2 regions of the Spirillospora sp. NPDC052242 genome follow, and region 1 is predicted to be linked to the other one. Evidence: predicted binding sites of a transcription regulator. Region 1 holds the regulator's gene; the other holds the start of a gene.
The links. The regulator HspR, encoded in region 1, represses chaperone genes until heat shock. The targets are predictions, from matches to a motif close to ANTTGAGTCNNNNNGACTCAANT.
Positions count from the first base shown of each region.

Region 2: lon (endopeptidase La) is a predicted target of HspR. The motif match lies at 4,266-4,288, and genes of this name have one in related genera.

Region 1 covers NZ_JBFAUZ010000036.1:70,117-77,086, reverse strand. The annotation lists gene AB0L25_RS27305 (hypothetical protein) at 34-405, shown strand; gene clpB (ATP-dependent chaperone ClpB) at 435-3,032, opposite strand; gene AB0L25_RS27295 (heat shock protein transcriptional repressor HspR) at 3,074-3,520, opposite strand; gene dnaJ (molecular chaperone DnaJ) at 3,523-4,701, opposite strand; gene grpE (nucleotide exchange factor GrpE) at 4,803-5,513, opposite strand; gene dnaK (molecular chaperone DnaK) at 5,507-6,970, opposite strand, start outside.
Region 2 covers NZ_JBFAUZ010000051.1:35,203-42,172, forward strand. The annotation lists gene AB0L25_RS32800 (nitroreductase/quinone reductase family protein) at 1-1,164, shown strand, start outside; gene AB0L25_RS32805 (VanZ family protein) at 1,169-1,654, opposite strand; gene lon (endopeptidase La) at 1,809-4,205, opposite strand; gene AB0L25_RS32815 (GNAT family N-acetyltransferase) at 4,514-5,332, shown strand; gene AB0L25_RS32820 (GNAT family N-acetyltransferase) at 5,385-5,612, shown strand; gene AB0L25_RS32825 (GNAT family N-acetyltransferase) at 5,675-6,325, shown strand; gene sigJ (RNA polymerase sigma factor SigJ) at 6,350-6,970, shown strand, end outside.

The sequences.
Region 1 (6,970 bases):
ACACGCAGAGAACCCGAATGGAAGGGGAGGCACATGCCGAATCTGGACACGACCCTCAAAGAGATGATGTCGATCGACGGCGCGCTCGGCGTCGCGGTGGTCGACTACGGCAGCGGGATGGCGCTCGGCCACCTCGGCAGCTCCAACACGTTCGACCTGACGGTCGCCGCGGCGGGCAACACCGAGGTGGTGCGGGCGAAGCTGCGGACGATGGAGCAGCTCGGCATCCAGGAGGAGATCGAGGACATCCTCATCAGCATCTCCACGCAGTACCACATCATCCGGCCGGTGACGGGCCGCAAGGGCAAGGGCCTGTTCATGTACATGGTCCTCGACCGGGGCCGGGCCAACCTGGCGCTGGCCCGGCACCGGCTCAAGGACATCGAGCAGAACCTCGAGATCTGACCCCGGGGGCTGGCCCGGGAGGCGCCGCGCTACTTCGTGAGCGTCAGCCCGCGCGCGGGCTCCACGGTGAGCCGGTCGGCCGCCTCGTCCAGGTCGACCACGACCTCGTCGCCGTCGCGGACGTCCCCGGCCAGCAGCTCGCGGGCCAGCTGGTCGCCGATCGCCGTCTGGACGAGCCGGCGCAGCGGCCGCGCCCCGTACAGCGGGTCGTAGCCGGTCAGCGCGAGCCACTCGCGGGCCGCCTCGGTCACGGTCAGCGTGAGCTGCCGCTCGGCGAGCCGCTCGGCGAGCCTGTCGACCTGCAGGTCCACGATCCGGGTGAGCTCGGCCGTCGAGAGGGCGTCGAACAGGATGACGTCGTCGAGCCGGTTCAGGAACTCGGGCTTGAACGAGTTCCGGACGGCGTTCCAGACGGCCTCGCGCTTCGCGCCGTTCTCGAGCGTCGGGTCGACGAGGAACTGCGACCCGATGTTCGAGGTCAGGATCAGGATCGTGTTGCGGAAGTCGACCGTGCGGCCCTGCCCGTCCGTCAGCCGCCCGTCGTCCAGCACCTGCAGGAGGACGTCGAACACCTCCGGGTGGGCCTTCTCGACCTCGTCCAGCAGGACGGCCGAGTAGGGGCGGCGGCGGACGGCCTCGGTGAGCTGGCCGCCCTCCTCGTACCCGACGTATCCGGGCGGGGCGCCGACGAGCCGGGCGACGCTGTGCTTCTCGCCGTACTCGCTCATGTCGATGCGGGTGATGGCGCGCTCGTCGTCGAACAGGAACTCCGCGAGCGCCTTCGCCAGCTCGGTCTTGCCGACGCCGGTCGGGCCGAGGAACAGGAACGAGCCGGTCGGCCGGTCGGGGTCGCTGATGCCCGCGCGGGCGCGCCGCACGGCGTCCGACACGGTCCGGACGGCCGCGGACTGCCCGATCAGCCGGCGGCCCAGCTCGTCCTCCATGCGGAGCAGCTTGGCGGTCTCGCCCTCCAGGAGGCGCCCGGCGGGGATGCCGGTCCAGGACGCGACGACGTCGGCGACGTCGTCCGGCCCGACCTCCTCCTTGACCATCGCGTTCGTGTCGTCGGCGGCCTCGGACGCCTCCTCGAGCTGCTTCTCCAGCTCGGGGATCTCGCCGTAGGTGAGCCGGGAGGACGTCTCCAGGTCGCCGTCGCGCTGCGCCCGCTCGGCCTCGCCGCGGAGCTGGTCGATGCGCTCCTTGATCTCGCCGACCCGGTTCAGCCCGGCCTTCTCCCGCTCCCAGCGGGCGTTCAGGCCGGACAGCTGCTCCTGCTTGTCGGCGAGGTCCTTGCGGAGCCGGTCGAGCCGCTGCCGGGACGCCTCGTCGGTCTCCTTCGACAGGTTCAGCTCCTCCATCCGCAGCCGGTCGACGGCGCGCTGCAGCTCGTCGATCTCGACCGGCCGGGAGTCGATCTCCATGCGGAGCCGGGACGCGGCCTCGTCCACGAGGTCGATCGCCTTGTCCGGCAGGAACCGGGAGGTGATGTACCGGTCGGACAGTGTCGCCGCCGACACCAGCGCCGAGTCGTTGATCTGCACCTTGTGGTGCGCCTCGTACCGGCCCTTCAGCCCGCGCAGGATCGCGACGGTGTCCTCGACGGACGGCTCCCCGACGAACACCTGCTGGAAGCGGCGTTCGAGGGCCGGGTCCTTCTCGATGCGCTCGCGGTACTCGTCCAGCGTCGTCGCGCCGATCATGCGGAGCTCGCCGCGCGCCAGCATCGGCTTCAGCATGTTGCCGGCGTCCATCGCGCCCTCGGCGGCGCCCGCCCCCACGACGGTGTGCAGCTCGTCGATGAACGTGACGATCCGCCCCTCGCTCTCCTTGATCTCGTTCAGCACGGCCTTCAGCCGCTCCTCGAACTCGCCGCGGTACTTCGCGCCCGCGACCATCGCGCCGAGGTCCAGGGAGACGAGGGTCTTGCCGCGCAGCGACTCGGGGACGTCCCCGGCGACGATCCGCTGCGCGAGGCCCTCGACGACGGCGGTCTTGCCGACGCCCGGCTCGCCGATCAGCACCGGGTTGTTCTTCGTGCGCCGCGACAGGACCTGGACGACCCGGCGGATCTCCGCGTCGCGCCCGATCACCGGGTCGAGGCGCCCGTCCCGGGCGGCGGCGGTCAGGTCGACGCCGTACTTCTCCAGCGACTGGTACGTGGCCTCGGGGTTCTCGCTGGTGACGCGGGCGTGCCCGCGCACCTTCCCGAACGCGTCGAGCAGCGCGTCCGGCGTCGCGCCCGCCTCCTTCAGCAGCCCGGCGGCGGGGCCGCCGTCCGCCGCGAGCCCCACGAGGAGGTGCTCGGTCGAGACGTACTCGTCCTCCAGCTGCCGTGCGCGCGCGCCCGCCGTGGTGATGGCGCGGTGCAGCTGCGCGGACAGCCGCGGCGCCGAGACGGTCGAACCGGCGGCCTTCGGCTGCGCGGCGAGCTGCTCTTCGGCGCGCCGCCGGATCGCCTGCCAGTCGGCCCCGACGGCCTCGAGCAGCGGCACCGCCGTGCCGTCCTGCAGCGAGATCAGCGCCACCAGCAGGTGCTGCGGCTGCACCTCGGGGTTCCCCTCGGCGGCCGCCCGGCGGATCGCGACCGACACGGCCTCCTGGCTCTTCTGCGTCAGCTTGTCATCCATGATCCGCTCCCCCTGCGTCCCTCAGAGCCCTGTTCGGCGGCCTAGTCGCGCTCGGGCCGCTGCTGCCAGACCACGACGCTGGTGCGCCGGATCGGCACCAGGTCGGAACCGGGCGCGCCCGGGTCGCCGTGCCGCCGCTGCTGCGCCAGCCGCGCCGCGACCGCACGGGTCGATTCGAGTTCGTTCGCGAGCTCGTCCAGGGCGGCGTGCGCCTTGGCGAGCTCCTCGCGGAGCCGCGCGTTGTCGCGCTGCAGCTCCAGGATGTGCTTGATGCCCGACAGGTTGATGCCCTCCTCCTGGGAGAGCCGCTGGATCTCGCGGAGCAGCACGATGTCGCGCATCGAGTAGCGGCGGCCCCGGCCCGCCGTCCGGCCCGGGGACACCAGCCCCATCCGGTCGTACGTCCGCAGCGTCTGCGGGTGCAGGCCGGAGAGCTGCGCCGCCACGGAGATCACGTAGACCGGTGTGTCGTCACCGAACGGATCCATGATCACTCCTGTCTGGCCTGCTTGATCAGGTCGGCGCGCAGCTCGTCGCCGCCGCCCGCGTCCCGCAGCTTGGCCAGCGCTTCCCGCGTCTGGTCGTCCAGTTTCGCCGGCACCTGCACGTCGACGGTGACGAGCAGGTCGCCCTTGGTGCCGTCCCGCCGGGTCGCGCCGCGGCCCCGGACGCGGAACGTGCGCCCGTTCGGGGTGCCCTCGGGGAGTTTCAGCGTCACCGGCTGCCCCTGGAACGTCGGCACCCGGATCTCGCCGCCGAGCGCCGCCTCCGGGAACGTCACCGGCACCGACAGCGTCAGGTTGTCGCCGCTGCGGCCGAACACCGCGTGCGGCTTCACCTTGATGTTCACGTACAGGTCGCCGTTCGGGCCGCCGTTCTCGCCCGGCGCGCCCTTGCCCTTCAGCCGGATCTTCTGCCCGTCGGCGACGCCCGCGGGGACGCGCGCCTGGATCGTCCGGGTGCCGGTGGCGCGCCCGCTGCCGTGGCAGGTCGGGCACGGGTCGTCGACGACGAGGCCGCGGCCCCGGCACTCCTTGCACGGCTCCTGGAACCCGAAGTTGCCGAGGTTGCGGGTCTCGTGCCCGGTGCCCTCGCAGCTCGGGCACACCCGCGGGACGGTCCCCGCCTTCGCGCCCGTGCCGCGGCAGCTCCCGCACGCCGCCTCGCTCGTCAGCTTGATCGGGACGGTCACGCCGTTCATCGCGCGGCCGAACGTCAGCGTCACGTCCGTCTCGACGTCGGCGCCGCGCCGGGCCCGCCGCGTGCCGGTGGTGCGGGTGCCGCCGCCGCCACCGCCCCGGTTGAACAGCCCGCCGAACAGGTCGCCGATGCGCTCCCCGGCCCCGCCGGTCTGCGTCCCGGCGCCCCCGGTCTGCCCGAAGATGTCGCCGAAGTCGAACGGGAAGCCGCCGCCCTGCTGCCCGCGGAAACCGCCCGGCATGGACCGCACGGAGTCGTACTCCTTGCGGCGCTTCTCGTCGGAGAGGACGTCGTAGGCCTCGGAGACCTCCTTGAAGCGGTCCTCGGCGTCGGCGTCCCCCCGGTTCGCGTCCGGGTGGTACTTGCGGGCCAGCTTCCGGTAGGACTTCTTGATCTCCTCCTGCGACGCGGTCTTCGAGACACCGAGGACCTTGTAGTAGTCCTTCTCCAGGTAGTCCTTGGTGCTCACGGCGCCCCGCTCTCTGCTATGCCCACTTGCCTACGTCCAGTCTGCCGCCCGGCGTCCGGCCCGTCCCGCCCCGCGCGGGGACGGGACGGGCCGTCCGTGCGTCACTCGTCGGACTTGCCGGAGCCGTCCGCCCCGTCCGACGACTCGTTCGCCGCGCCGGCCGCGTCGGCGGCGCCCTCAACGGCGCCGGCGTCGCCGCCCGCGTTCGGGTCGGGCTCGGCCACCGCGACCCGCGCCGGGCGCAAGATCCGCTCGCCGATCCGGTAGCCGGGCTGCAGGACGTCCATGACGCTCGTCTCGGTGACGTCCGCCGAGTAGGAGTGCATGAGCGCCTCGTGCACCGTCGGGTCGAAGGGCTCGCCCTTCTCCCCGTACTTCTCCAGCCCGAGCTTCCCGGTGACCGCCTCGAGGGCCTCCCCGACGGACTTGAACCCGCCGGTCAGCTCCTCGTGGTCGCGGGCGCGGCCGATGTCGTCCAGCACCGGCAGCAGCTCCGCCAGCACCTGCCCGAGCGCCTGCTCGCGGACCGCGACCCGGTCGCGCTCGACGCGCTTGCGGTAGTTGTCGTACTCGGCCTTCAGCCGCCGCAGGTCGTCCAGCCGCTCGTCCAGCTGCTCCTGCAGCGCCGCGGCCTCCCCGTCGCCGGCCGCCCCGCCGCCGGACGCGTCCGCGGCGGGGGCCGCCGGGGCGGCGGGCTCGTCCTTCTTGCCCGCCTGCTCCCGGACTTTCCCCGTCTCGGGGTCGATGCGCCGCTTGTCGCGGATCACCGGTCCCTCCTTCTCCTCGCCCTCGTCGGGAGAGGGGCTCACGATGCGTCACCCTTCGGCTTGTCGTCGTCGATGATCTCGGCGTCGACGACCTCGTCGTCCTGGCCGTCCTGGGCGTCGGCCGTCGGGCCCGCGTCCTGCGCGCCCGCCTGGGCGCCCTCGGGGTTCTGGGCGTACATCGCGGCGCCCATCTTCTGGCTGACCTGCGCGAGCTTCTCCGTCGAGCCCTTGATGGCGTCGACGTCGGTGCCTTCGAGCGCCTTCTTGACCTCGGCGACGGCCTCCTCGACCTCGGTCTTCAGCTCCGCGGGGACCTTCTCGTCGTTCTCCCGCAGGAACTTCTCGGTCGAGTACGCGAGGGTGTCGGCCTGGTTGCGGACCTCGGCCTCCTCCTTGCGGCGGCGGTCCTCCTCCGCGTACTGCTCGGCGTCGCGGACCATCTGCTCGATGTCGTCCTTGGGCAGCGCGCTGCCGCCCGTGATGACCATCGACTGCTCCTTGCCGGTGCCCTGGTCCTTCGCGCTGACGTTCACGATGCCGTTCGCGTCGATGTCGAAGGTGACCTCGATCTGCGGGACGCCGCGCGGCGCCGGCGGCAGGCCGGTCAGCTGGAAGGTGCCGAGCTTCTTGTTGTACGCGGCGATCTCGCGCTCGCCCTGGTAGACCTGGATCTCCACGGACGGCTGGTTGTCGTCGGCGGTCGTGAACGTCTCCGAGCGCTTGGTCGGGATCGTCGTGTTCCGCTCGATGATCTTGGTGAAGATGCCGCCCTTGGTCTCGATGCCGAGGCTCAGCGGGGTGACGTCCAGCAGCAGGACGTCCTTCACCTCGCCCTTCAGCACGCCCGCCTGGAGGCTGGCGCCGATCGCGACGACCTCGTCGGGGTTGACGCCCTTGTTCGGCTCCTTGCCGGTCAGCTCCTTGACCAGGTCGGACACCGCGGGCATCCGGGTGGAGCCGCCGACCAGGACGACCTGGTCGATGTCGCTCACCGTGATGTTCGCGTCCTTCAGCACCGAGTTGAACGGCGCCTTGGTCCGGTCGAGCAGGTCGGAGGTCATCCGCTGGAACTCGGCCCGGGTGAGCTTCTCGTCCAGGTGGAGCGGGCCCTCCGCCGAGGCGGTGATGTAGGGCAGGTTGATCTGCGTCTCGGACGAGCCGGACAGCTCGATCTTCGCCTTCTCCGCGGCCTCGCGGAGCCGCTGCAGCGCCATCTTGTCCTTGGACAGGTCGACGCCGTTGGCGTTCTTGAACTTCTCGACCAGCCAGTTCACGACCGCCTGGTCCCAGTCGTCGCCGCCGAGGTGGTTGTCGCCGCTGGTGGCCTTGACCTCGACGACCCCGTCGCCGACCTCCAGCAGGGACACGTCGAACGTGCCGCCGCCGAGGTCGAACACCAGGATGGTGGCCTCGTTCTCCTTCTCCAGGTGGTAGGCCAGCGCCGCGGACGTCGGCTCGTTGATGATCCGCAGGACGTTCAGTCCCGCGATCTGGCCGGCCTC
Region 2 (6,970 bases), on a different contig from region 1:
GTGTTCGTCCCCCCGGCCGGCCCGCTGATCACCGCGGACGCGCCCCTCGCCGGCCCCCGCACCGGCTACGGGCGCTCGAAGGTCGCCGCCGAACGCTACGCGCGCGGCCTGCAGGACGACGGCGCGCCCGTCACGATCGTCTACCCGGGCGGCGTGTTCGGCCCCGACCAGCCCGTCCTCGACGCCCTGCCGGAGGGGCTCGCCGGGGCGCTGTCGAAGGTCTGGCCGCTGCCGGGCGGCGGCGTCTCGGTGCTGGACGTCCGCGACCTCGCCGAGGCCCTCGCCCGCGCCGTCGAGTCCCGGCAGGGCGCGAGCCGCTGGGTGCTCGGCGGCCACTACCTCACGTGGCCGCGGCTCGCGGCGCTGTGCGGCGCGCTCACCGGCGTCCGGCCGCGCACGTTCCGCGTCCCGTCCCCGGTGATGCTCGGCCTCGGCTCCGCGCTCGACGCGGCCAAGCGCGTCCGCACCTTCGACTACCCGCTGACGCGGGACGCGGCCGAGTTCATGGTGACGCTCGTCCCGACGGACGACCGCCCGATCCTGGACGCGCTCGGCATCACCCTGCGGCCCGTGGAGGACACGGTCGCCGACGGGCTGCGCTGGCTCGCCGCGTCCGGGCACCTGAACCCGCGCCGCGCGGGGCGGCTCGCGCCCGCGGCGGCGCACGTCCCCGCCGCCGAGCGCACCGCCGTCCAGCGGGTGCTGGGCCCGGTCTTCCACCGGGTGTCCGGGTCCGCCTGGTTCGCGAAGGCCGGGCCCCGGATCGTCCCGCCCGTCGACCGGACCCTGAACCGGCTGACCGGCGGCCGCCTCATGCTCGGGCAGCTCCTCGTGCCCAGCCTGATCCTCACCACCACGGGCGCCGTGAGCGGCCGGCCCCGCCCGACCCCGCTGGCGTGCCTGCCCGAGCGGGACGGCTCGTGGCTCGTCGTCGGCTCCAACTTCGGCCGCGAGAAGCACCCCGCGTGGACCGGCAACCTCCTCAAGACGCCGGAGGCCGAGGTCCTGTTCCGGGGCCGCGCCGTCCCCGTGAAGGCGCACCTCCTGGACGACGACGAACGCGCGGAGGCGTGGCCCCGGCTCGTCCGGGTCTGGCCGGTGTACGACCGTTACGTGGAGCGCACCACCCGGCGGCTCCGCATCTTCCGCCTGACCCCCCGCTGACGCGTCACGAACCGCGCAGGGACCGGGACAGCCGGCGGCCGAGGAGCAGGTACGCGAGGACGACGCCGGCGACGTTCAGGATCACGTCGTCGATGTCGAAGGCGCGGCCGACCACGAACGCGCCCTGCACCAGCTCGATCGCGAGCGAGAACAGCGCCGTCAGCACGGCGAGCCGGACCGGGCCGCGCAGGCGCTTGGCCACCAGCGGCAGCAGCACCCCCATGGGGGCGAGGAGGGCGAGGTTGCCGCCGAGCTGGAGCACCGCCTCCTTGGTCGGGCGGTCCAGGTAGAAGCGCAGGGAGTCGCCGGGCCTGAAGTTCGCCCCGGCCTGCCCCTCGTCGCGGACGGGCGTCAGCGTGAGCTGGAACGCGACGTAGCAGAACGCGCCGAGCAGGCCGAGCGCCGCGACGGCGACGGCGGCGCGCAGCGCGAGGACGTACCTGGGGACGCGTTCACCGGGCGGGGCGGGCTGCCACATTTCGACCAACACGGCGCCCCTCCTCCCCCGGGCGCGCCCGCCCATGCCCGCCGGCACGAATCGGACATCCGAAATGCCGCGCAACTCCCGAACCCGAACCCCGCCGGGGCGCCGTGGACAGGCGGACGCCCGCGACCCCGTGCGGGGTCGCGGGCGTCCCGGCCCGTCAGGCGGCGACGGCCGTCGTGGCGGGCTCCAGCGCCAGGTCCAGGACCTCCCGGACGTCGCTGACGGTGAACACCGTCATGCCGTCCAGCACCTCCTGCGGCACCTCCTCCAGGTCGGGCTCGTTGCGCTTCGGGACGATCGCGGTGGTGATGCCGAGGCGGCTCGCGGCCAGCAGCTTCTGCTTCAGCCCGCCGATCGGCAGCACCCGCCCGGTCAGCGACACCTCACCGGTCATCGCGACGTCCGGCCGCACCGCACGTCCCGACAGCAGCGACGCCAGCGCCGTCGTCATCGTGATGCCCGCGCTCGGGCCGTCCTTCGGGATCGCGCCCGCCGGCACGTGGACGTGGACGCCGCGGTCCTTCAGGTCGCCGACCGGCAGCTCCAGCTCCGCGCCCCGCGACCGCAGGTAGCTCAGCGCGATCCGCGCCGACTCCTTCATCACGTCGCCGAGCTGCCCGGTGAGCGTCACCCCGGTGTCGCCGGTCTCCCGGTCGGCCAGCGACGCCTCGATGTACAGGACGTCCCCGCCCGCGCCGGTCACCGCGAGGCCGGTCGCGACGCCCGGCACCCCGGTGCGCCGCTCGCCGCGGCTCAGCTCGACCTCCGGCGTAAACCGGGGCCGGCCCAGGTAGTCCTTGAGGTCGTCGCGGCCGACCGAGACCGGCAGCGTCGCCTTCTCCAGCGCGACGTTCGCGGCGATCTTCCGCAGCACCCGCGCGATCGACCGGTCCAGCGACCGGACGCCCGCCTCGCGGGTGTACTCGGACGCGAGCAGCCGCAGCGCCGCGTCGTCCAGCGTCACCTCCGACGGCTCCAGCCCCGCCTTGTCGAGCTGGCGCGGCAGCAGGTGGTCGCGGGCGATCGTCACCTTCTCGTGCTCGGTGTAGCCGTCGAGCTGCACCAGCTCCATCCGGTCCAGCAGCGGCCCGGGGATCGCCTCCACCACGTTCGCCGTCGCCAGGAACAGGACGTCGCTCAGGTCGAGCTCGACCTCCAGGTAGTGGTCGCGGAACGTGTGGTTCTGCTCCGGGTCCAGCACCTCGAGCAGCGCCGCCGTCGGGTCGCCCCGGTAGTCGGCGCCGACCTTGTCGATCTCGTCCAGCAGGACGACCGGGTTCATCGACCCCGCCTCGCGGATGGCCCGCACGATCCGGCCGGGCAGCGCGCCCACGTACGTCCGCCGGTGGCCGCGGATCTCGGCCTCGTCGCGGACGCCGCCCAGCGCGACCCGGACGAACTCGCGGCCCATCGCCCGCGCGACCGACTCGCCCAGCGACGTCTTGCCGACCCCGGGAGGCCCGGCCAGCGCGAGCACCGCGCCGCTGCGCCGCCCGCCGACCACGCCGAGCCCCCGTTCCTCGCGGCGCTTGCGCACCGCCAGGTACTCGATGATGCGCTCCTTCACGTCGTCGAGACCCGCGTGGTCGGCGTCCAGGATCTCGCGGGCGCCCGCGATGTCGTAGGCGTCCGCGCTGCGCTCGTTCCACGGGATGTCGAGGATCGTGTCGAGCCAGGTGCGGATCCAGCCGCCCTCCGGCGACGCGTCCGACGACCGCTCGAGCTTGTCGACCTCCTTCAGCGCGGCCTCCCGCACCTTCTCGGGCAGGTTCGCCGCCTCGATCCGGGCGCGGTAGTCGTCCTCCTCGTCGGCGGGGTCGCCGTTCAGCTCGGCCAGCTCCTTGCGGATGGCCTCCTGCTGCTGCCGCAGCAGGAACTCCCGCTGCGTCTTCTCCATGCCCTCCTGCACGTCCTTGCGGATCGTCTCCGCGACGTCCAGCTCGGCCAGGTGGTCGCGCGCCCAGCCGATCACGAGGGTGAGCCGCTCGACGACGTCCGGCGTCTCCAGCAGCTCGACCTTCTGCTCGTCCGACAGGTAGGGGGCGTACCCCGCGTTGTCGGCGAGCGTCGAGGGGTCGTCGATCTGCTGCACCACGTCGACGACCTGCCACGCGCCCCGCTTCTGCAGGATCGCGCTGACGAGGCCCTTGTACTCCTTGGCCAGTTCCTGCGCCCGTCCGGACGGCGCCTGCTTCTCGATCAGGGTCCCCTCGACCCACAGCGCCGCGCCCGGCCCGGTCGTCCCCGTGCCGATCCGCACCCGGGCGACGCCGCGCACGACGGCCCCCGGCTCCCCGCCGGGCAGCCGCCCCTCCTGCTCGACCACGCCCAGGGTCCCGACCGCCGCGTACTGCCCGTCCAGCCGCGGCACCAGCAGCACCCGCGGCTTGCCGGGCGTCCGTATCCCCGGCCCCGTCGTCTGCGCCACCGCCCGCGCCGCCTCGATGGCCGCCCGCACCTCCGCGTCGCCGGACAGGTCGAGGGGCACCACCATGCCCGGCAGAACGGCCCCGTCGTCCAGGGGCAGCACCGGCAGCGTCAGGGTCTCGCTCATGCTCACTCCAAGTCCGTGTCGTGCCGGCCCCTCGGGAGGACCGGCGACCCAACCCCGGAAGGTTGAGTCATCCACACTCAAGAAAACGGAGCAGCGATTTGTTTCCTCCCCCCGTTCGCTCTCAGCGATCAAGCCCGGAGACCCTCCCTGCCCTCTCCAGGCGAACGTGTGCGGACCAGCGGGTGACGGCGGCCCGGGACGGCCGGCTCACCGTCCCTCGGACGCACCTGGCGCTGGTGTCGGCGCCGGCGCCGGGCCTGCTGCCACGAAGGTAGGCGCCCGGCCAGAACCGAGCTTAGGATCGCCGGGTGAAGGTCCGATCTCTCGCATTTCGCACAGATCTCCTGCTCCGCCGTCTGGCCGGCTCGGTCATCGTGGACCACCCGTCTCACCAGGTGGTCCGGACGCCCGCCAACCCGTCCTTCTGGTGGGGCAACTTCGTGCTCGTCGCACCCCACGCGCTTGCAGAGGCTCCCGCCCTGTTCGCGGCGGAATTCCCGGAGGCGTCGCACCTGGCGATCGGGGTGGACGGGACCGAGGGCGAGGCGGGCCGGCACGCAGAATGGGAACGGCTCGGAATCAGCGTCGAGACCGACACGGTCCTCACGGCCTCCTCTCTCAAAGTCCCCGCACGGCCGGCGCAAGCCGACCTGCGCAAGCTGACCGAGGCCGACTGGGAACAGGCGGCCCGCCTGCGGCACGCGTGCGATGAGTCGGAACCCTCGGAGGAGAACACCACGTTCCGGACGGCCAAACTCGCTGAGGAACGACGCCTGTGCGAGGCGGGCGACATCACCTGGTTCGGCGCGTTCGTGGACGGTGAGATGCGCGCGGGCCTGGGCGTCGTCCTCGACGGCCAGGGACTCGCTCGCTACCAGCAGGTCGAGACCCATCCCGCCTTCCGCCGCCGCGGCCTGGCCTCCTCGCTCGTCCACTTCGCCGGAGTGCAGGCCCTGGCCGAGGGAGCCCGAACACTCGTGATCGTCGCAGATCCAGATGCCGAAGCGATCGGGATTTACCGATCACTCGGATTCACCGACACCGAACGCCAAGTCAGGCTTCAGCACACGGCCGACACCCCCTCTGAAGCAAAGCCTCGCGCCACAGAATCCGCCAAGTTGAGTTGAACACCAGACCGACGCAACACGCCCCGACACTTGTCGGATCGCAGCCCAACGCATGACACTCGCGGGCGAGCACTACCTCGGCACGCTGGTGCTCCGCCACCGGCTGACGGCGGCCCTCGCCGACGCGGGCGGCCACATCGGTTACCACGTCGTCTCGCAGTGGCGTCGCCAAGGCCACGCCACCCGAATGCCGGCCGCCGGGCTGGACGAGTGCGCCCGGCGCGGCCTCGCGCGCGTGCTGCTGACCTGCGCGCCGGGCAACGAGGCGCCCCCGCGGTGACGCGCCGGGCCGGGGTCGTGGTCCGGATTAATGGTTTTCCGCTTCGCGGGCCGGAACGGATAATGAGGCCGGTGAAGCTGACTCATTGGCCGATGTTCGGGCTCACCCTGCGGACGCCGCGCCTGGAGCTGCGGCTGCCGGATCTCGCGGAACTCCACGCGCTGGCCGAGCTCGCCGCCGACGGCGTCCACGACCCCGGGACGATGCCCTTCATGACCGCGTGGACGGACGGGACGCCCGAGGAGCGGGCGCGGAACGCGATGCAGTACCACTGGCGGCAGCTCGCGGAATGGACGCCGCGGAAGTGGTGCCTGGACCTGGTCGTGTTCCTCGACGGCCGCGTCGTCGGGACGCAGGGGGTCTCCGCCGCCGAGTTCGCGGTCGTGCGCGAGGTCGGCACGGGGTCGTGGCTCGGGCGGCGCCACCAGGGGCGGGGCATCGGGACGGAGATGCGCGCCGCCGTCCTGGAGCTGGCCTTCGCCGGTCTCGGCGCCGAGACCGCCGCGAGCACGGCGTTCGTCGACAACCCCGCCTCGCTGGCGGTGTCGAAGAAGCTGGGGTACGAGCCGAACGGCGTCGACCGGGTCCGGGTGCACGACGAGATCCGGCGGGACCAGCGGCTCCTGCTCGACCGCGCCGGGTGGGAGCGGCACCGGACGGTGGACGTCGAGATCGCGGGGCTCGAGCCGTGCCTGCCGCTGTTCGGCCTGTGAGGGTGTCGAAGTAGGGTCGGCGGCATGGCGAGTTCGGACGCCCCGGACGTCGAGGTGTTCGAGGGGCAGCGGCCCCGGCTGATGGGGCTCGCGTACCGGATGCTGGGGTCGGCGGCCGAGGCCGAGGACGTCCTGCAGGACGCCTACCTGCGGTGGAGCCGGGCCGATCGCGTCGAGGTGCCGGCGGCGTGGCTGACGACGGTGGTGACGAACCTGTGCCTCAACCGGCTGTCGCTGGCGCGGGTGCGGCGGGAGCGCTACGCGGGCCCGTGGCTGCCGGAGCCGGTGCTGACCGCGGACGGGGCGCTGGGGCCGCTGGAGACGGTGGAGCAGCGGGAGTCGGTGTCGTTGGGCGTGCTGGTGCTGCTGGAGCGGCTGTCCCCCGCGGAACGCGCGGTGTTCATCCTGCGGGAGGCGTTCGGGCATCCGCACCGGGAGATCGCGGAGATCCTCGGCATCGGGGAAGACCATTCCCGCCAGCTCCACCGGCGGGCGCGCGCGCACGTCGGGGAGGACGGCCGGAAGCGCGACGTCGACGCCGGACGGCACCGGCGGATCGTCGAGACGTTCTTCGGCGCGACGCTGGACGGGGACGTCGCGGCGCTCGAGCGGCTGCTGGCCGAGGACGTCGTGGCCGTGGCGGAC